4 regions of the Microbacterium sp. TPU 3598 genome follow, and region 4 is predicted to be linked to each of the others. Evidence: predicted binding sites of a transcription regulator. Region 4 holds the regulator's gene; each other region holds the start of a gene.
What was found. The regulator LexA, encoded in region 4, represses DNA repair genes until DNA is damaged. The targets are predictions, from matches to a motif close to TCGAACANNTGTTCGA.
Positions count from the first base shown of each region.

Region 1: recA (recombinase RecA) is a predicted target of LexA. The motif match lies at 2,111-2,126, and genes of this name have one in related genera.
Region 2: MST3598_RS12410 (HNH endonuclease signature motif containing protein) is a predicted target of LexA. The motif match lies at 2,976-2,991, and genes of this name have one in related genera.
Region 3: MST3598_RS15960 (HNH endonuclease signature motif containing protein) is a predicted target of LexA. The motif match lies at 2,341-2,356, and genes of this name have one in related genera.

Region 1 is NZ_AP017975.1:2,098,376-2,103,500, reverse strand. Features, by position in the region: gene MST3598_RS10020 (FtsK/SpoIIIE family DNA translocase) at 1-304, shown strand, start outside; gene pgsA (CDP-diacylglycerol--glycerol-3-phosphate 3-phosphatidyltransferase) at 304-879, shown strand; gene MST3598_RS10010 (CinA family protein) at 876-1,361, shown strand; gene MST3598_RS10005 (helix-turn-helix domain-containing protein) at 1,503-1,811, shown strand; gene MST3598_RS10000 (DUF3046 domain-containing protein) at 1,830-2,054, shown strand; gene recA (recombinase RecA) at 2,324-3,373, shown strand; gene MST3598_RS09990 (regulatory protein RecX) at 3,373-4,242, shown strand; gene miaB (tRNA (N6-isopentenyl adenosine(37)-C2)-methylthiotransferase MiaB) at 4,292-5,125, shown strand, end outside.
Region 2 is NZ_AP017975.1:2,617,528-2,622,652, forward strand. Features, by position in the region: gene MST3598_RS12405 (aldehyde dehydrogenase family protein) at 1-1,361, opposite strand, end outside; gene MST3598_RS12410 (HNH endonuclease signature motif containing protein) at 1,557-2,975, opposite strand; gene MST3598_RS12415 (DMT family transporter) at 3,150-3,518, shown strand; gene MST3598_RS12420 (DMT family transporter) at 3,515-3,838, shown strand; gene MST3598_RS12425 (SDR family oxidoreductase) at 3,880-4,545, opposite strand; gene MST3598_RS12430 (hypothetical protein) at 4,577-5,113, opposite strand.
Region 3 is NZ_AP017975.1:3,341,172-3,346,296, forward strand. Features, by position in the region: gene MST3598_RS18620 (ATP-binding cassette domain-containing protein) at 1-1,681, shown strand, start outside; gene MST3598_RS15955 (hypothetical protein) at 1,784-2,233, opposite strand; gene MST3598_RS15960 (HNH endonuclease signature motif containing protein) at 2,367-3,761, shown strand; gene hemL (glutamate-1-semialdehyde 2,1-aminomutase) at 3,774-5,096, opposite strand; gene hemB (porphobilinogen synthase) at 5,119-5,125, opposite strand, start outside.
Region 4 is NZ_AP017975.1:1,300,697-1,305,821, reverse strand. Features, by position in the region: gene MST3598_RS06125 (histidinol-phosphate transaminase) at 1-592, opposite strand, end outside; gene MST3598_RS06120 (LysM peptidoglycan-binding domain-containing protein) at 650-1,018, opposite strand; gene lexA (transcriptional repressor LexA) at 1,308-1,994, shown strand; gene MST3598_RS06110 (S9 family peptidase) at 2,088-3,956, shown strand; gene smpB (SsrA-binding protein SmpB) at 4,013-4,489, opposite strand; gene ftsX (permease-like cell division protein FtsX) at 4,553-5,125, opposite strand, start outside.

The sequences.
Region 1 (5,125 bases), 800 kb from region 4:
GCGGGTCGGCTTCGCGAAGGCCGGTCGCCTCATGGACCTGCTGGAGTCACGTGAGATCGTCGGCCCGTCCGAGGGCTCCAAGGCGCGCGACGTGCTGGCCACGGCCGAGCAGCTCCCACAGGTGATGGCGAAGCTGCGCGGTGACGACGTTCCGACGTCGCCGCCCGCTTCCGCCGCCCCTGTCGCTCCGCCGGTGCCACCCCTGCCCCAGACGCACGATCCGATCGCTGCCCAGTATGAGGGGCTTCCCGAGGTGGAGGCCGAGGGCGACGAAGACGCCTGGGGCCTGACGGGACGCGACTGATGGCCATCCCGCGGCAGCTGCCCAACGCCATCACCGTCGCGCGCATCCCGCTGGCGGTCGTCTTCTTCGTCCTGTTGCTGCTGGGCGGAACCTACGGCCTCGCCGAGCCCGGCCTCCGCTGGGCGGCCGCGGTCATCTTCATCGTGGGGATCTCCACGGACTGGGTCGACGGCTACCTCGCGCGCAAGTACGACATCGTCAGCGATTTCGGCAAGCTCTGGGATCCCATCGCCGACAAGATGCTCACGGGGGCCGGGTTCATCGGACTCGCCATCCTCGGCGAGGTCGGCTGGTGGATCGTCGCCCTCATCCTCGTGCGCGAGTGGGGGATCACAATCCACCGGCTCATGGTCGCCAGCGAGCATGTCGTCGCTGCGGCCTGGATGGGCAAGATCAAGACGGCGTTCCAGGGTGTGGCGCTCGGCTGGGCGTTGCTTCCGCTGCACTATCTCGTCGGTCTCGATGCATGGACGTTGATCACCTTCATCCTCATGCTCATCGTCCTGGTGCTCACGGTCGCGAGCGGTATCGACTACATCGTGGCCCAGGTCCGCGGCTCGCGCCGGAAGTCGTGAGCGACGCGGCTGCTGCCGTCCTCGCGGCGCTGGGTCGACGGGGATGGACGCTCGGAGTCGCGGAGTCGCTGACCGGCGGCGCCCTGTGCGCCGACCTGGTCTCGGTTCCCGGCGCGTCCACGGTGTTGCTCGGCGGGGTGGTGGCGTACGCGACGCCGGTGAAGGCGTCGGTGTTGGGCGTCGACGCGGATCTTCTCGCCGTGCACGGGCCGGTGCATCCGCAGGTCGCGCTGCAGATGGCAGACGGAGTGAGGAGTGTCGTGAGCGTCGGTGGCTCGCCGGCCGATGTCGGGGTGTCGACGACGGGAATCGCCGGTCCGGATTCCCCCGACGGGCAACCGGTCGGCACGGTGCACATCGGCGTGGCGACGCCGGCGGCGATGAGGACGACGGCCTTCCGTTTCCTCGGAGATCGCGACTCGATCCGCGCGCAGACGGTCGCGGCAGCGCTCGAAGAACTGTGCGCGATGCTGGCGGAATAGCAGGACCGCCGGGGTGGTTATCTCTGATGTGCTCACACTTAAACCACAGAGTGCAGGGGTAGATTCTGTGCATGCCAGGGGTACTAGACTGGCTGTCTCATCGGGGGAGACCTCGAACGATCACATGGGGAGGAGGTTCCGATGATTCTTGTACGACAGGAAATCGGCGATGTGCTGAGGGACTTCCGCCTGCAGAAGGGGCGCACGCTCCGGCAGGTCGCAAGCAAGGCGTCGGTTGCGCTCGGCTACCTCAGCGAGGTCGAGCGTGGGCAGAAGGAGGCGTCGAGCGAGATCCTCGCTTCCGTCGCCGACGCGCTCGACGTTCCCATTTCGACGATCATGCGCGAGGTCGGAGACCGCATCTCGGTGCTCGAGGGCATCCAGGTCTTCCCGGACGTCGTTCCCGACGACCTCGTCGCGTCGATCGAACCTCAGCTTTCGCTGCACTGATCCCCGGTCGGGGAAGCCATGCGTCGTAGCGAATTCCTTCGCGCCGTCGAGACCGAGTTTCAGGCACGCGCGTCCTCTCTGGTGAACGACCTGGCGCTCAGCGCTGTCGGCGGTCGAACAGCGCGCGAGGCGCTGGCCGAGGGAACACCGCCACGCGACATCTGGTTGGCCCTGTGCGTCGAGATGGATGTTCCGGAGAACAGGCGACACGGCGTCGGTCGGCAGGAGCCGCGCGGACGCTGAGTCGTTCGTCGATCTCCGATGCCTACGGGAAACGACCTGAGATCCACGGCGTGTCGTCGAAGATCTGTTCGAAGCGGGCGTAGTCTTCTGCACAAGTGGTTCAGGGAATCTGTTCTGCACGGTATGTGAGCTCTCCGCATCGATGTCGGTGGCCTCTCCTACGGTGGAAAACAAGCCGAAGAGCCATTACGCCTTGTCGGAGAGTTTCTCCCAACCGGGAGAGCCGCGACAGCCTACAGGCGGCATCACGCGCGCAGAAGGAGCACATCATGCCATCACCCGCCGACCGCGAGAAGTCCCTCGAGACCGCCCTCGCCCAGATCGATCGCCAGTTCGGAAAGGGCTCGGTCATGCGGCTGGGCAGCGATGAGCGCGCCCCCGTGGCGGTCATCCCCACCGGCTCCATCGCCCTCGACGTCGCTCTCGGCGTCGGAGGCCTCCCGCGTGGTCGAATCGTCGAGATCTACGGACCGGAGTCCTCGGGTAAGACGACCCTCACCCTGCATGCGATCGCGAACGCTCAGCGCGCAGGCGGAATCGCCGCGTTCATCGACGCCGAACACGCGCTCGACCCCGACTACGCCGCGAAGCTCGGCGTCGACATCGACGCGCTCCTGGTGTCGCAGCCCGACACCGGTGAGCAGGCCCTCGAGATCGCCGACATGCTCGTGCGCTCGGGAGCCATCGACCTCATCGTCATCGACTCCGTGGCGGCGCTCGTGCCCCGCGCCGAGATCGAGGGCGAGATGGGCGACTCGCACGTCGGTCTGCAGGCGCGACTCATGTCGCAGGCGCTGCGTAAGCTCACCGGTGGCCTGAACCAGACCAACACGACGATGATCTTCATCAACCAGCTTCGCGAGAAGATCGGCGTCTTCTTCGGCTCGCCCGAGACGACCGCCGGTGGTAAGGCGCTGAAGTTCTACGCCTCGGTCCGCATGGACATCCGTCGTATCGAGACCCTCAAGGACGGAACCGACGCCGTCGGAAACCGCACCAGGGTCAAGGTGGTCAAGAACAAGATGGCGCCGCCGTTCAAGCAGGCCGAGTTCGACATCCTCTACGGCGTCGGCATCTCCCGTGAGGGCAGCCTGATCGACTTCGGTGTCGAGCACGCCATCGTGAAGAAGTCGGGCTCGTGGTACACCTACGACGGTGACCAGCTGGGCCAGGGCAAAGAGAACGCGCGCACCTTCCTGTTGAACAACCCCGATATCGCGCTGGCGATCGAGACGCAGATCAAGCAGAAGCTCGGTATCGGCGGCCCCGCTTCGGTACCGGCAGCTGCAGACGAGCTCGCTGAGCGTCGTCCGGCCTGATGAACGACACGCGTGGGGGCGATCCCGACCGGATCGCCCCCATCATCCCCCTCTTCGGCGGTGGGTCGAAGAAGCAAACGCACACGCCGCCGCCTCGCCTTGCGGAAGGCGACGACCAGTCGACGGACGATCCCCGCGCCAGCGACGCGGCGGTCTGGCGCACGACCTGGGATGCCCCTCCGGACAGTGCCTCGCACATCGACGCGTCCGACGCGGGTACTCCCAGCGATCGTCATCCCGCGCGGGGGATCAGGGGCAGTTCCGCCACAGCGTCGACGCGCCCGACGAAGTCCGCTCCTCACCTTCGCGCACTCGGCGGCGGAGAGAGCGACGATGCCGGCGCCGACGAGAAGGCATCGCCGGACGAGGTGCGTGTGGCCGCGGAGGAGTCTCTCGTCCGTAAGCTGCGGGCGCGATCGTTGTCCATCTCGGAGGCCCGACAGGTCCTGCGAGGCGTCGGCCTCGACGGTGCGGTCGTCGACGAGGTGATCGATGACTTCTCCCGTCGCGGCTATCTCGACGACGCCGCCCTCGCCGCCGTGCTGGTGACATCGGGCGTCGAGCGGAAGGGACAGGGACGGGTCGCGTTGTCTCGCGCACTCGCGCAGCGCGGCATTCCGCGCGATGTGGTCGACGGTGCTCTCGATGAGTTGCCGGACGACGATGACGATCGCGCGCTGGAGTTCGCTCGCGGCAAGGCGCGGTCGATGAGCCGGCTCGATCACGACACGGCTCTGCGGCGGCTGGTGGGCCAGCTCTCACGACGCGGCTACAACGGAGCCGTGGCGATGAAAGCCGCGAAGGCTGCGCTGCGGGAGAACTCCTTCGGAGGTTCCACGTCCGGGGTCCGATTCGTCGACTCGGACTGATGCCGGGACGCCGCGACAGCTCAGCAACGGCTCGTACAATGGGGAGATCATGACTATCCCGCGCAGCGAACCGACGATCATCGGCGCGTCGTCGGCAGCCGTCGACGACGACGGACGACAGCGATCGTATGAAGTGCGCACCTTCGGGTGCCAGATGAACGTGCACGACTCCGAGCGGCTCTCGGGCTCGTTGGAGAGCGCCGGCTATGTGAGAGCCGTCGACGGTGACGAGGCCGACGTGGTGATCATCAACACCTGCGCCGTCCGCGACAACGCGGCAGGCAAGCTGTACGGCACCCTCGGGCACCTCGCTTCCGTCAAGCGTCGCAAGGAAGGCATGCAGATCGCCGTCGGCGGCTGCCTGGCGCAGATGGACAAGCAGGCCGTGCTCGACAAGGCGCCCTGGGTCGACGTGGTGTTCGGCACGCATAACATGGGCTCATTGCCGGGTCTGCTCGAGCGCGCGCGACACAACGGCGATGCCGAGCTCGAGATCCTCGAGTCGCTCGAGGTCTTCCCCTCGACGCTGCCGACCAAGCGCGACTCGGCGCACAGCGGCTGGGTCTCGATCTCGGTCGGCTGCAACAACACCTGCACCTTCTGCATCGTTCCGAGCCTGCGCGGCAAAGAGAAGGATCGTCGCCCCGGCGACATCCTGAACGAGATCCGTCTCCTGGTCGAAGACGGCGCGATCGAGGTCACGCTTCTCGGCCAGAACGTCAACTCCTACGGGGTCGAGTTCGGTGACCGTCAGGCCTTCGGCAAGCTCCTGCGCGCGGCCGGCGACATCGAGGGGCTGGAACGGATCCGGTTCACGAGTCCCCACCCCGCGGCGTTCACCGATGACGTGATCGACGCCATGGCCGAGACGCCGAACGTGATG
Region 2 (5,125 bases), 1.3 Mb from region 4:
TAGCCCGAACTCTTCACGCCGCCGAACGGCACCATCGGATGCAGTCCGCCGTGCGAGTTGATCCACACGGTGCCGGACTGCATCCGGGAGGCCGCAACACGCGCCGCCTCCGGGTCGCTCGACCAGACCGAGGCGCCCAGCCCCACGTCGAGGGAGTTCGCCAGCGCGAAGGCCTCGTCGATGTCGCTGTATCGGATCACCGGCAGTGCGGGACCGAACTGCTCTTCTTGCACGAGCGCCGCGCCGTTGTCGATGTCGGCGACGATGGTGGGGCGGTAGAAGAGCTCCCCGAGTTCGGGGGCCGACTCTCCGCCGGTGACGATGCGCGCACCGCGACTCCTGGCATCGTCGACCAGGCGGCTGACGATGTCGAACTGTGCACGGTTCTGCAGCGGCCCCAGCACGTTGTTCTCGTCGAGTCCGTTGCCCATCGGCATGGAGCCGGCGATCGATGCCAGTGCGTCGACGACCTCGTCGTACACCGAGTCGTGCACGTACAGGCGCTTCATCGCGGCGCAGGTCTGCCCGGTGTTGATGAAGGCTCCCCAGAAGAGGTCTTCGGCGATGGCCGCGACGTCGGTGCCGGGCAGCACGATGCCGGCGTCGTTGCCGCCGAGCTCGAGCGTCAGACGAGCGAGGTTGCCGGCCGAGCTCTCGATGATGCGTCGTCCGGTCGCGGTCGAACCGGTGAACATGATCTTCGCGATGTCCGGGTGAGAGGCGAGCCGCGCGCCGACCTCGCGGTCGCCGGAGACTCCGATCAAGACGTCGGCCGGGAGTACCTCGTTCATCACGGCGATCATCGCGAGCACGCTCAGGGGTGTGTACTCGCTCGGCTTCGCGACGACGGTGTTGCCCATCCGCAGGGAGGGGCCGATCTGCCAGATGCTGATCATGAGCGGCCAGTTCCACGGGCCGATGGCACCGACGACTCCGGCCGCCTTGTAGACGAGCTCGGCGTGCAGGGTCTCGTCGTCTACGAGGACCTGCGGCTCGATCGCCGTGGTGGCGTTGGTGCGCAGCCAGGCGGAACACGCGCCGAGCTCGAAGCGGGCGTTGGGACCGTTGAGCGGCTTCCCCTGCTCCCGGGAGAGCAGGTGGGCGAGGGCTTCGGCGTTGGCGTCGATGGCATCGGCAGCTGCGAGGAGAAGTGCGCTCCGCTTCTCGTGGCCGAGCGCCTCCCAGGCCGGTTGGGCGGCCTTCGCGCGAGCGATCGCATCGTCGAGGTCGTCGACCGACGCCACGGGGGCGCGCCCGATGACCTCACGGGTCGCGGCATCCGGGATGTCCCGGCCTGCGCCTTCCGGCGCCTGGATGCGGTCGAGCAGCGCAGCGGCTGCGGAAGCGGCGGAATCGGACATCGGGGACTCTCCTTCGAGCGTGGCGCGGGCCAGCGACAGTCGAGAAGCTGGTCGTCTTCTCATTGTCGACGGGCGTTCCTCACGGCGCTTGTCGCGGAGCGCGCCGCAGATGTCCGAGTGCGAAGGATGACACGATCGGGCTGACGCCGAGCCGCCGGGCTGATGCCGAGCCACCGTGATCGTGCAGCGACACCGTCACGCGGCGATGTCGAAGCGTGCGCGCCCGCCGAGCCTCGGGGTTCGCGCAGGGTCGACGTATCGGGGCGGAATGAACCACACCCGCGCTCCACTCCCACTCCCGGTTCCGGTCCCGGTCCCACTCCCGGTTCTGGTTCCGGTTCCGGGAGCGTCGATGCGGATCTCCCACCCGTTGTCGTGGATGCGATGGTGACAGGTCTCACACAGCAGCACCCCGTTGGAGAGATCGGTCGGCCCGCGATCGCGTGTCCACCAGCGGATGTGATGCGCCCTCGTCATCTCCGGCGGCAAACCGCACATCGCGCATCCCCCGTCACGCTCCACCAACGCCAGCCGTTGCGCCCGGGTGAACAACCGTTTCTCCCGCCCCCAATCGAGAACCTCACTGTCCCCACCGAGAACACACGGGATCACGCCACCCCCGGCCGCCATCCGCCGCGCCGCCCCGACACTGACCGGCTGATCCACACCATCCACGGTCGCCGACCCGGTCCCGGCCTCCAGATCATCGAGACCCACCCGCACGATCACCGTCGCACCCGCCACCGGAACCCGCCGCTCACACCCGAGCACATGCGCGCAGAACACCGAAAGAGCATCCGCCTGGATCATCGGCACCGTCCGCCGATCCCCATCAGGAGCGCCCGCATCGGGAGCATCCTTCCGCGCCGCGAACACCGCCGTCACGAACCCCCGGATCGCCGTCACCACCGGCGCCGCGGTCTCCACATCGAGAACCGCGTTCAGATGCACCATCCCGTCCCGCTCGAACAGCGACAACGCCCGCCTGCCACGGCGCTCGTCCTCACGCGGCTCCACCCCATCCGGGTCAAGCCACGCCTCCACCCGCACCACGAGCATGCGCACATCATCGAGCGCGAGCCCTGCCGCCTTCTCCACCAGCAGCCGCTCCCCCTCAGCGATCCGCTCCACCCCCGCCACAACCCGGCACCGATCCAGCGCCGCGATGATCACCGCCGCCGCCGGAGCCCCCAGCACCCCCGCATCCAACGCCGCACTCACCAACGGATACCTCGCCGGCAGACGCGCCCCCAGAAGATCACTCCGCGGCGCCGTCGCCTCACCCACCCTGACAAGACGCGACGCCTCACCCCTCGACACCCCCGTCGCCACCGCGATCAACGTCGCCGGACTACGGAAACCCTGCTGCTTCGCCAGACTCCCCGCACCCAACTCCGCACGCGACTCCCGAGCAATACACGCCGCCACCGACACATGCACCGCATCCAACCGACGCCGCAACACCCCGATCGACGCGCTCACCACGATCAACTGCTCCCGCGACAACTCCCCCGAATCCCCCACACCCGCCCACACCTCATCCAAGCGAGACATCGCCTCGTGCAACGCGGTCAAATTCGGCATACTCGATTTTACCGCGACCACCACCGACATTCGAAGCTATATTCGAATCCATGCCGGCATATCAGCGGTGACACGATCCCTCTCCTGTCCGACGTCGACAGCTCGCTCCCGTCCCGCTCTCGACCGCCATCGATTCCACACGCGCCGGGAATCCTGCACGCCGCCCTCGCGTTCTCCCCCTCGGACCCTCCACGAAAGGCCCCGATGACAGATCGCCCTCGCCGTTCGGCATGGCCGCCCCTGCTGCTCGCGATCGCGCTGGAGGTCACCGCGACCCTCTCGCTGCGTGCGGCAGAGGGATTCACGCATCCGCTCTGGCTGATCGTCGTGGTTCTGGGCTACTCCGGCTCACTGTGGCTGCTGTCGGTGGTGCTCGATCGCGGCATGGCCGTCGGGGTCGCGTACGGCATCTGGTCGGCGATCGGAGTCGTGCTGACCGCTGTGCTCGGCACCGTGCTGTTCGGCGAGCTGCTGGGACCGGTGCAGATCATCGGCGTCGGCGTGATCGTGGTCGGCGTGCTGCTCGTCGAACTCGGTTCTCACACGCGCGAGACGACGGAGATCACCCCATGACCTGGCTGCTCCTCTCCCTCGCGATCGCCAGCGAGGTCACCGCGACGTTGAGTCTGCGCGCATCCGAGGGGCTGCGACGTCGCCGTTGGATCCCCGTGATCGTCGTCGGCTACCTCGCGGCATTCACACTGCTCGGCACGATCCTGGCGATGGGAATGCCGGTGGGCGTCGCCTACGGAATCTGGGCCGCCGCCGGCGTCGCACTGACCGCCGTGCTGGGACGGGTGATCTTCAAAGACCATTTCTCGAGCATGATGGCCGTCGGCGTCGCGCTCATCGCCGTCGGTGTGGGGATGATCGAGTTCGGCGGCGGGCACTGACGATCGCCAGCGCCCGCGACTGATCGAGCGCCCCGCACCCCTCAGTACTGCGCCGAGAACGCGCCGTCGGACTTCAGCAGTTGCCCGGAGATCCAGCGCCCCTCGTCCGACACGAGGAACTCCACCACCGCAGCCACGTCCGCCGGCTGCCCGAGGCGCCCGAGGGGCGTCATCGCGGCCAGACCCGTGCGCGTCTCGTCGTCCATCCAGCCGGTGTCGATGGGGCCGGGGTTCAGCACGTTCGCCGAGATCCCGCGCGGACCGAGCTCGCGCGCCGCAGAGATCACGAGGCGGTCGAGGGCACCCTTGGATGCGCCGTACGGGAGGTTGCCGGTGACGTGGTCGCTGGTGAGCGCGAGGATCACTCCCCCATCGTCGCCGATCTGCCGCGCGAACGCGGCGATCAGCAGCAGAGTCGCCCGCGCGTTCACGGCGACGTGCAGGTCGAAGCTCTCGGCGGTCGTGTCGAGGATGCCCGACTCCATGTCGTGCGCGTGGCTCAGGATGAGGGCGGTGATCGGTCCGTGCGCGGCGGTGACCTCGGCGATCAGCGCCTCCGGTCCCTCGTGCGTCGAGAGGTCGGCCGGGTGGTCGGCATCGTGCAGGTCGCTGGTGACGACGGTCCATCCGGCGGCGCGCAGTCGAGGGACGATGCCGGCGGCGATGCTGTCGGCACGGGCGGCACCGGTGATCAGAGCGAGAGGCATGTCGCCACGCTATCGGAACCCGGAACTCCCCTCACGTCGCCAGGCACATCAGGGCGACCCCGGCGGCCAGCGCCCACGATTCGGTCGCGACCATTCGCGCGGTGCGCCCGTGATGGACGGGCTCGACGAACCAGTCCGCCACGACGGTCCACAGCACCACGCCGATCACTCCGGCGACGATCACGACCGACAGCAGCCCCGAGAGACCTCCGTGACCTCCGTGCGCCCCCGCACCGGCCTCTGGAGCCTCGCCTGTCACCGCACTCTCGAACGCGCAGACGGCGAGGAGCAGGGCGATGAGCGCACGGCGGAAGCACTCGCCGGCAGCCGAGGTTCCGCGCACCCCCACCGTGCCGAGCATGGCGGAGAGCAGCAGCACGACCCCCAGCCCCAGACCGACCATCGGGGCATCTCCGGCGAGCGCGGTCACGAGCATCGCGACCGCCATGACCAGCACGGCCTGCCGGCCCTGCCACGGCACGGCGCGCCCCGCGATCAGCGAGGCCACCGCCGCGACGACGGCCGCACCGACGAGCAACCAGGGCGCCGCCGGAACGAGATCATCCACACCCGAATCCTA
Region 3 (5,125 bases), 1.7 Mb from region 4:
AGTGCTCTCCCTGGTCGGCCTCGAGGGCGAGGGCGACTCGCGCATCGGCGGCTTCTCGCTCGGCATGCGTCAGCGGCTCAGCGTCGCGAACGCGCTCCTCGGCGACCCCGGGGCCCTCGTCTTCGACGAGCCGGCCAACGGACTCGACCCCGAGGGGATCCGCTGGATGCGACTCCTGATGCGTCGCCTCGCCGACGAGGGACGCACGGTCCTCGTGTCGTCGCACGTCCTCAGCGAGGTCGAACAGGTCGCCGACAACGTGCTCGTGCTCTCGAAGGGCACGCTCGTGCTGGCCAGCGGAATCGAGACGCTCGCCGACCCCAAGGGCGGCTCCGTGATCGTGGACGCCGCGGATCGCGCCGGGCTGACGTCCGCGCTCGCTGCGGCCGGGTTCGACATCGAAGTGCTGCGCTCGGGTCTGACCGTGCGCGGCGGAGACGCCGAGACCGTGGGAGCCGTCGCGGCCGACGCAGGCATCGCCCTGAGCACCCTGGTGCAGCGCGGGCCGACTCTCGAAGACGTCTTCATCGACCTGATGCGGGGTGGCCGGTTCGCGCCGAGCGCTCCCGCAACGGCGACCCCGCTCGTCGCGCCGAACACCCCGGAGATTGCGCCCGAGGAGTCGACTCCCGCAGAGGCCGCTCCCGAAGAAGCATCTCCGGCACCCGCCGACTCCGTGGTCGCCATCCCGGTGGCCGCAGCAGCCGCCTGGGCGGCCGAGGCTGCGTCTGCTCCCGCAGGCGAGGCCGTGGCCTCGAATCTGGCAGCCTCCGTCGGCGCTGACGCATCCGACGTGTCCGACGCATCCGAGGCCTCCGTGGCAGAGAGCGCGGAGAGCGCTGCGGACGAGTCCTCCGCCGACGTGGATTCCACCGATACGATCGCGACCGGAGAGTCGACGTCCGAGGAGGAGACTCCCGCCGAAGACGCTCCGGACGAAGAAGATTCTGTCGACGAAACACCGGGCGAAGAAGCATCGATCGGCGAGTCCGGCGACGTCGCCTCGGGTCCGTTCGAGGTGGGCGACGCTCCGACCCTCGGCGAACAGTCCACAGACGAACAGGCTCCGGCTCGATCCTTCGATGAGATCCTGTTCGGCGCCGCCGTGCCGGCGGACACCGCAGACACGACGCCGTCCGACCTGACCTCCGGTGACGAGGACCACAGCGGGGTCGAGATCTTCGCGGATCTCGACGACGCATCGGTCGCCACGGAATCGGACGCGCTGTCCTCCCACAGCGATGGCCCCTCATCCGCCGACACCGAGGACACCAGCTCTTCCGACGATGACGAGGAGGACCCGCGCTCTGCAGCGGTGAGTTCCATGCTCGCGGCCGCCGCCCGCGCGTACTACGAGGACGAGCCCAAGGACTACCCGTTGGGCGCAGAGGACGAGCCCGCCCAGGGCGAGGCGTCGGACAGCGAGGCTGCGGACAGCGAGGTTGCGGACTTCGAGGCTGCGGACGGCGATACGCCGGAGGCCCCCGCGGAGAACGCACACTGGAGCGTCGCCTCCACGGGCGTCATCGACACCGTGCCCCTGGCCGAGGGTTCCGCGGAAGGCGACGAGACGACTCCCGATGACTCTGACGAGAACACCGGTGAGAACCACGACGGCGAGAACCACGACGGCGAGAACCACGACGGCGAGAACCACGACGGGGATCACCAGCACGGCTGAGCGCCTCGCCGACGAGAACGCCCTCCGGACCTGCGGGTCCGGAGGGCGTTCTGCGTTGAAGGGAGGCCGTGCATCGCGAGGCACCGCCTCCCGACGTCGGCGTCAGGCGGGCCGGGGGCGGATGACGGGGCGTCGTCGTCCCTTCGAGACCGGGACCGGTGCCGTGGCCACGATCTCCTCGACGTTCGCCGGTTCGGTCGACACATCGAGCCGGAGTGCCTGAGTGAGCGCGAGCCCGTGGCTGGTGGTGAGGATCAGTCGGCGGTACTGCGGGTCGCCTTCGAGATCGATCACGACGCTCGGGCGACGCCGGCGGATCAGCACGAAGTCGAGGCTGCCCGCGGCCTTCCAGCTGCCTGCGGCGAGAACACCGGGAATGTGCGTCCCCGGGTTCGGGACTCCGCGGAGCCAGGTCCAGGCGTCTTCCGTCAGCTGCACCTTGGTGATGGTGTCGCGCGCGATACGGAGGTTGTCACGGTGGAAGGTGGCGGCACGTTCGATCGGCGAGAGCACGACCTCCAGTTGCGTCTGGTCCAGCAGCAACGTCACCATGTCCCCCAGTCTGCCAGCGCGGCCCTGCCAGTTGTCTGGAAGTTGCTCACAGGAACGCAACGATCCCTTGTCGATCAGCACCAGTCATCATGATTCCCTTCCGTCATTCGAACATATGTACTATACTCGAAGAATGAAGGCATCTGCGAACAGCATCGATCAGCGCGAGGCCCTGCTCGATGCCTGGGTGGAGAAGCGGCGAGGCATCGCGGCGCTCGAAGCTGAAGCCTCCGCCCTCCTCGCCGATCGACTTCGGCTGCTCGACGACGATGTCCGCGAGCAACCGCAGCATCGCGATTCGATCCATCGGTCGATGATCGCGGAGTACTCTGCGGCCGGTCGCATGTCGAAGGGCAGCATCGAGTACGCCTTCAGCGACGCCCACTTCCTCGAGGCCGAGCACCCCATCGTGCGAGACGCGTTCCGCCGCGGTGCGCTCAGTGCGGCCCATGTCCGAGAGATCGTGCGGGAGGGAATCATCGTGCGGCAGGGGGTCCGCGAGGGTCGAGTAGACGCCGAAACCCTCACCGTCTATGACACGGCGGCGCTCGTCGTGGCCGAACAGGACTCTCCCGCGCGCACCCGCACGATGGTGCGCCAGATCGCCTCCTCCCTCGCCGGCGAGACCGTGGTCGAGCGTCACCGACGGGCCCACGGCGAACGATCGGTCACGTTGAGGGCGCTCGACGACGGCCTCGCACTGCTCCAGGTCGTGCTTCCGGAGTACCTCGCCCACGCGATTCTCGACCGCCTGACGCGGCTCGCACAGCACGTCATCGCCACCCGCGGTGATCGCGCCGCTCGCGCCGACGACTCCCGCCGAGACGACCCTGTGCTCAACAGGTATCCCGTCGACGACACCCGATTCGATGCCCACGTCATCTTCGGTGAGGGCGACACCTTCACGACCGATCCATCCCTAGGCGGCCCGCCCCTCCTGACCGACGAGCGCGGCATCGATGCGGTGCGCGCCGACCTGCTCAGCGACCTACTCCTGACCACCGACCCCTCTACGGCCGAGGGCACCGCGCTGGAGAGCATCCGGGCGCGCATTCAGGTCACGATCGCTGCCGAGACGCTGGCAGGAGGAGACGAACGGCCGGCCGAGCTCGATGGGATCGGCGCGCTGCATCCCGACGTCGCCCGCGATCTCGCCGGTCGCAACGGAGGCTGGTCCCGCCTCTTCCTCGACGGCGCGGGCACCGTGACAGCCACAGCCTCCTACGCCCCGACGACGGCGATGCGGCGGCACCTTCAGGCCCGCGATCAGCATTGTCGATTCCCCGGGTGCCGCACACCGGTCCACAGGTGTCAGGTCGATCACAATCACGACCATGCCAAGGGCGGAAGCACGTCGATCGACAACCTCAGCCACTTCTGCGTGGGACACCACTCGCTGAAGCACCCCGACATCGCCGAGAAGCACCGTTGGCGTGCGAGACAGCTCCCCGGAGGCGACATCGAGTGGACCAGCCCACTCGGCCGCGTCTACACAGACGCGTCACCGCGCCGCGTCATGTTCGTCTGACCGGACTCGCGCCTACGGCCGCGCCGCAGCCGCAGCGGTCGCAGCGACTGGAAGTGCGGCCTCGATCTGCTGCAGTTCCTCCTCGCCGTGTGCGGCGGTGAGGAACCAGGCTTCAAACACGCTCGGCGGAAGAGCGACGCCCTGCTCGCGCAGCGAGTGGAAGAACGGCGCGTAGCGGAACGACTCCTGCGCCTGGGCTTCGACATAGTTGCGCGGCGCCGAGGCCCGGAACGAAGCGTTGAACAGGTTGCCGGCGGTGGCCACCGCGTGCGTGACACCGGCCGACGTGAGCGCGGCGTCGAGCGCGATGGACACCCGAGCGGATGCGGCGTCGACGGTCGCATAGACCTCGGGGGTCGCGAGCCGCAGCGTCGCGAGACCCGCAGCGACCGAGAGCGGGTTTCCGGACAGTGTGCCCGCCTGGTAGACCGGCCCGAGCGGGGCCAGCAGGTCCATGACCTCGGCACGTCCACCGAGCGCGGCCAGCGGCATGCCCCCGCCGACGACCTTGCCGAACGTGAAGATGTCGGGCAGGTAGTCCTCGCCGGCGGCGGCCTGCAGCCCCCAGAATCCGGCCGGGTGCACCCGGAATCCGGTGAGCACCTCGTCGAGGATCATCAGTGCGCCATGAGCATGCGCGGTCTCGGCGATCAGACGGTTGAATCCGGGCAGCGGAGCGACCACGCCCATGTTCGCAGCCGAGGCCTCGACGATGACGGCGGCGATGCGCCGACCGTGCTCGGCGAACACGGCGGCCAGAGCCTCCGGGTCGTTATAGCCGATCACGAGGGTCTGGGCGGCGATCGGCGCGGGCACCCCGGCGGAGCCCGGCAGCGCGAGCGTCGCGACGCCGGAACCGGCTTCCGCGAGAAGGCCGTCGGAGTGGCCGTGGTAGTGACCGGCGAACTTCACGAGCAGGTCGCGACCGGTGGCACCGCGCGCGAGGCGGATGGCCGTCATGGTCGCCTCGGTGCCCGTGGAGACCAGGCGCACGCGCTCGATGGGTCGGGTCTCACCGAACCGCACACGGTCGGCGATCAGCGCGGCGAGTTCGACCTCGCCCTCGGTCGGAGCGCCGAACGAGAGCCCACGGGACGCGGCTTCCTGCACCGCGGCGACGATCTCCGGGTGCGCATGCCCGAGAAGCGCAGGACCCCACGAGGCGACGAGATCGACGTACTCGCGACCGGCGGCATCGGTGACCCTCGCGCCCTTCGCCGAGGCGAGGAACCGCGGCGTGCCGCCGACCGATCCGTAGGCGCGCACCGGCGAGTTGACCCCACCGGGAATCACCGCGCGGGCAGCGGAGAACAGGTCGTCGTTGCGGTCGGTCATGAAGGAGAGCTCCTCGCAGAAGTCAGTCG
Region 4 (5,125 bases):
ACGCCTCATCCACGATCACGATGCCACGGGCCGCGTCGTACACGGCTTCGATCACGTCCAGCCCGAGCGGCGTGCCGGTGGGGTTGTTGGGAGAACAGAGGATGACCACATCGGGATCGGCGGCCCGCACCTGCTCGGCAGCCTCGTCCGGGGTGATCGTGTAGTCGGGCTGACGCGTGCCGGCGATCCAGCGTGCTCCCGTCCCCTGGGCGATGAGCGGGTACATCGAATACGTCGGCGCGAAACCGAACGCCGTGCGCCCGGGACCTCCGAAAGCCTGGAGGATGTGCTGGAGAACCTCGTTCGAGCCGTTGCCGGCCCAGATCTGCTCCGGCGTGAGCCCGTGCCCCAGGTACTCCGCGAACGACTCGCGGAGCGTCGTGAACTCCCGGTCCGGATAGCGGTTGACGTCGCGGATCGCGACGGCGATGTCGTCGAGGATGTCGCTCGCCACCGCGTCGGGGATCGGATGCGTGTTCTCGTTCACGTTGAGCGCGATCGGGAGCGGCGCTTGCGGAGCGCCGTATGGCGTCAATCCGCGAAGATCGTCACGTAGCGGGAGATCGTTGAGGGAGAGGGTCACCCTTCCCATGTTAAGCGGCGCCTTGCCTCGATGACGCAAAGTTGCTGCTGTGCTGCCGCCGCCGGATCAGTTCACGTACTGGGCCGGGATGGCGAGCGTCTGGCCGATCTGGAGTTCTCCACCGCGCAGCAGGTTCATCCGGCTGATCTCACCGATGACGTCGCGCGGGTCGGCATCGGGAGCGACGCTGGTGGCGATCGACCAGAGGGTGTCTCCCGGCATGACGGTCACGGTCTCGACGCTGACGGCGGCCGAATCTGCTCCCGAAGCGATCGCGCTGCCACCGCTGAGCGCCGCGAAGGCGATACCGATCGCGAGCGGGACCGAGGCGAAGGCCAGCAGCACGGCGCGGCCACGCGTCGTCAGTCGGAGTCGCGTCGTGGGACGGGTCGACGCCGGAATGACTGCTGCGGTGCTGAAGCTGATGCTGCTCATGTGGTGCTCCTTAGCCTGTCCCGGAGCGGTGAGGCCGCCGGGGAAGTTGGCGTAGCGTTCGCATTCTCGTCTCGGCCGGGAGCCGTGAATGCGAAGCTACGTACCGAAGATATCTTCGAGTTCGAACATCTGTCAAGTATTCTTCGAAACCGAATCCGGAAATGAGCCGACACGCTCGAACAGATCTTCCAGATCGGCCCGTTTCTCGGATACGGTTTCGATAAGGACACCCCACCACGGGCCTCCGACATTCGAAGAGGGACGTCGGATCACGCACTGAAGGAGCACCATGAGCGAGAACTCTGCCCCCGAGTCGGAGGCACCGCGCACGCGCCGCCGGAAGAGCCTCAGCCCGAAGCAGATGGCGATCCTAGAGGTCATCCAGAACTCGATCGCGCACCACGGCTACCCGCCGAGCATGCGCGAGATCGGCGACGCCGTCGGTCTCAAGTCCCTCTCCAGCGTCACCCACCAGCTCGGGCAGTTGGAGCTCAGCGGCTATCTGCGTCGCGACCCCGGGAAGACCCGCGCCATGGAAGTGCTCATCGACCTGCCGGGGGCCAGCACCGAGAACCCCGCCGACGTGGCGACCCCGGTCGGCGATGCGGCACTCGTCCCCCTCGTCGGACGAATCGCCGCGGGTGTGCCGATCACCGCCGACCAGCAGGTCGAGGAGATCTTCCCGCTCCCCCGCCAGCTGGTGGGCAAGGGCGACCTGTTCATGCTCAAGGTCTCCGGCGAGTCGATGATCGACGCCGCCATCTGCGACGGCGACTGGGTCGTCGTCCGTTCGCAGAACAGCGCCGAGAACGGCGAGATCGTCGCGGCGATGCTCGACGGCGAGGCCACCGTCAAGGTGCTGCGCCGTCGCGACGGCCACACGTGGCTGCTCCCGCGCAACTCGGCGTTCGAGCCCATCCTGGGCGATGAAGCCGTGATCCTCGGCAAGATCGTGGCGGTGCTCCGCGCGGTCTGAGACGAGAGCACGACGAAGGCCCTCCCGGTTCCCTGGAGGGCCTTCGTGTGCGCCCCGCGTGACGCTCGTGCCAGCGCCCCATAGGCTCGAAGCATGACGTCGTCCCCCTACGGTTCCTGGCCTTCGCCTTTCTCCGCGGCATCAGTCGCGGCGTCCTCTCCTCGCATCGACGGCGCCCGCTTCGTCGGCACGGAGATCTGGTGGGGTGAGTCGGTGCCGTCCGAGAAGGGACGGGTGACGGTACGGAGTTCCACGGGCGCCGAGGTCCTCCCCGCGCCCTGGAACGCCCGCTCCCGCGTGCACGAATACGGTGGTGGCGCCTGGACGGCGGACGATCGGGGGACGCTCTACTTCGTCGACGCCTCAGACCAGCGGGTGCGCCGCCTGACCCCCGACGGGGATCTCGTCACGCTCACCGCTGCCGGTCCCGCGCACGGAGGTCTGCGCGTGCAGGACGGACGTCTGCTCGCCGTGCGCGAAGACCTCTCGACCACCCCGCACCTCCGCGCGATCGTCGAGATCCCGCTCGACGGCTCCGCCGCAGAAGACGAGTCCGCGGTCAGCGTGATCGTGCAGGGCGAGGGGTTCTTCGCCCACCCCGCATTCTCCCCTGACGGGACCCGCGCCGCGTGGATCGCCTGGGAACGGGGGAAGATGCCGTGGGAGAGCGCGCGCGTGCAGATCGCCGAGGTCGACGGAGGCCTCCCGCGGACGATCCCCTCGCGAGCGGCGCTGCAGCCCGAGTGGCTCAGCGACACGGAACTGGTCTTCGCCGACGTCGCCGATGACCGCTGGACACTCCACCGCATCGCCATCGACGGGGTGACGCCTTCCGGATCCCCGCGGCCGCTGGCCCCGTCCGATGCCGACACGGGCTACGGGCTCTGGGTGCTCGGCAACCGCTGGTATCAGCCGTTGGAGGACGGCCGCATCGTCGCCGTCCGCACGAACGGGCGCGACGACGTCGTCGTGATCGACACCGGAGGGGGCGAGAGCATCATCGAGTTCCCCGGCGACGGTCATGTGAGCGTCGATGCGGTCCACGGCACCCGGGTGCTGCTCTCCGGCAACGGTTCCCGGGTGGCGGCGGGGCTCTGGTGCGTCGATATCGAGTCGGGGGAGGTCGTCGCCGTGCGCGGCGGGGAGCCCGTCGATCCGCGCTGGATGCCGGCGTCGATGTCGATCGAGATCGACGGTCCGCACGGCGCCGTGCACGCATTCGCCTATCCGCCGGCGAACCCCGACGAGGAGGCCCCCGACGACGAGCTCCCGCCCTACGTCGTGCTGGTCCACGGCGGACCGACGGCGCATGTGACCGGGGCAGCCTCGGCAGCGATCGCCTTCTACACGAGCCGCGGGATCGGCGTGCTCGACGTGAACTACGGGGGCTCCACCGGCTATGGTCGTGCCTATCGCGAACGCTTGGACGGCCAGTGGGGTGTCGTCGACGTCGACGACGTGATCGCGGCGGCGCGGGGCCTGGCTGCCTCCGGGCTCGCCGACCCCGACCGCCTGGCCATCCGCGGCGGATCGGCAGGCGGCTGGACCGTGCTGTCGGCACTGGTACGAGGCGGAGCCTTCGCCGCGGGGATCAGCCGCTACGGCGTCGCCGACCTGCGCATGCTGGCCGCGGAGACTCATGACTTCGAGGCATCGTACATCGACGGTCTGGTGGGCCCGCTGCCCGAGTACGAGCATCTGTACGTCGAGCGTTCACCGCTCACGCACACAGATCGCATCACTGTCCCCGTCCTGCTTCTGCAGGGCGGCGAGGACCGCGTCGTCCCTCCATCCCAGTCCGAGGCGATCCGCGATGCTCTGGCAGAGCGCGGCATCGAGCACGAGTACGTCCTCTATCCCACCGAGGGACATGGTTTCCGGAGCGCGGAGACCATCGTCGACTCCCTCGACCGCGAGCTGGCGTTCCTCGGCCGCGTCTTCGGCTTCCACCCGCGCCCGTGACGGGCTGTCGACTCGTCACGGCAGTGCCGTGAGGGTCGGGGCCTGAGAGCCCGGGGCTACTCTCCCACGCGATTGCGCAGACGCATGGCACGGTCGGCCTCACGGGTGTCCTGACGCTCGCGCAGGGTCTGCCGCTTGTCGTATTCGCGCTTGCCCTTCGCCAGGGCGATCTCGACCTTGGCACGACCGTCGGAGAAGTACAGCTTCAGCGGGATGAGGGTGTATCCCCCGGCCGAGACGGCGTGCGCGATCTTGGCGATCTCCTCGCGATGGAGGAGCAGCTTGCGGATGCGTTTGGCCGAGTGGTTCGTCCAGTGCCCCTGCGAGTACTCGGGGATGTGCACGGAATCGAGGAAGACCTCGTTCCCCTTCACGAACGCATAGCCGTCACTGAGGTTGGCGCGACCCTGACGCAGCGACTTGACCTCGGTGCCGGTGAGCACCATCCCCGCTTCGTACGACTTCTCGATCGTGTAGTCGTGACGTGCGCGACGATTGGTCGCGACGACCTTCTCTCCGCGTTCCCTGGGCATGATGCTCTCCTGTTGCCGTGATGAGCTCGATCGATCGTTCCGACCGGGCAGCCTTTCAGGCTATCAGGTACGCAGCCAGCGTCGGATCGCGAAGCCGGCGGAGAGCGCGGCGAGGATCACGCCGATCCCGATCAGCACGGGAACCACGAGAGCCGCGTCCTGCATCGTGACCCATGTGGTGATGAACGGCACCCTCCCCCGCAGGTAGCCGTTGACCCCGAAGTGCATACCGGCGACGACGGCGGCGCTGGCCAGAGCCGAGCCGAGGAAGGCGGCGAACACGCCCTCGAGGACGAACGGCGTCTGGATGAAGCGGTTCGAAGCTCCGACCAAGCGCATGATGCCGATCTCCTTGCGCCTCGCATACGCGGACAATCGGATGGTCGTGCCGATCAGTAGGGTCGCCGCGATGAGCATGAGCACGGCGATTCCCACCGCGATGTAGGTCGCGACCGTCAACGCGGAGAACAACGGCTCGAGATACTGCAGCTGGTCCTTGACCTGCTCGACCCCGGCCTGTCCGCTGAAGGCCTCGGCGAGCACCTGCGACTGACCAGGATCCTTCATCGTGACGAAGAACACCTCGAACGCCTGGTCGGGCGAGAGCACGCTCGCCTGGTCCGCGCCGAGCTGGTC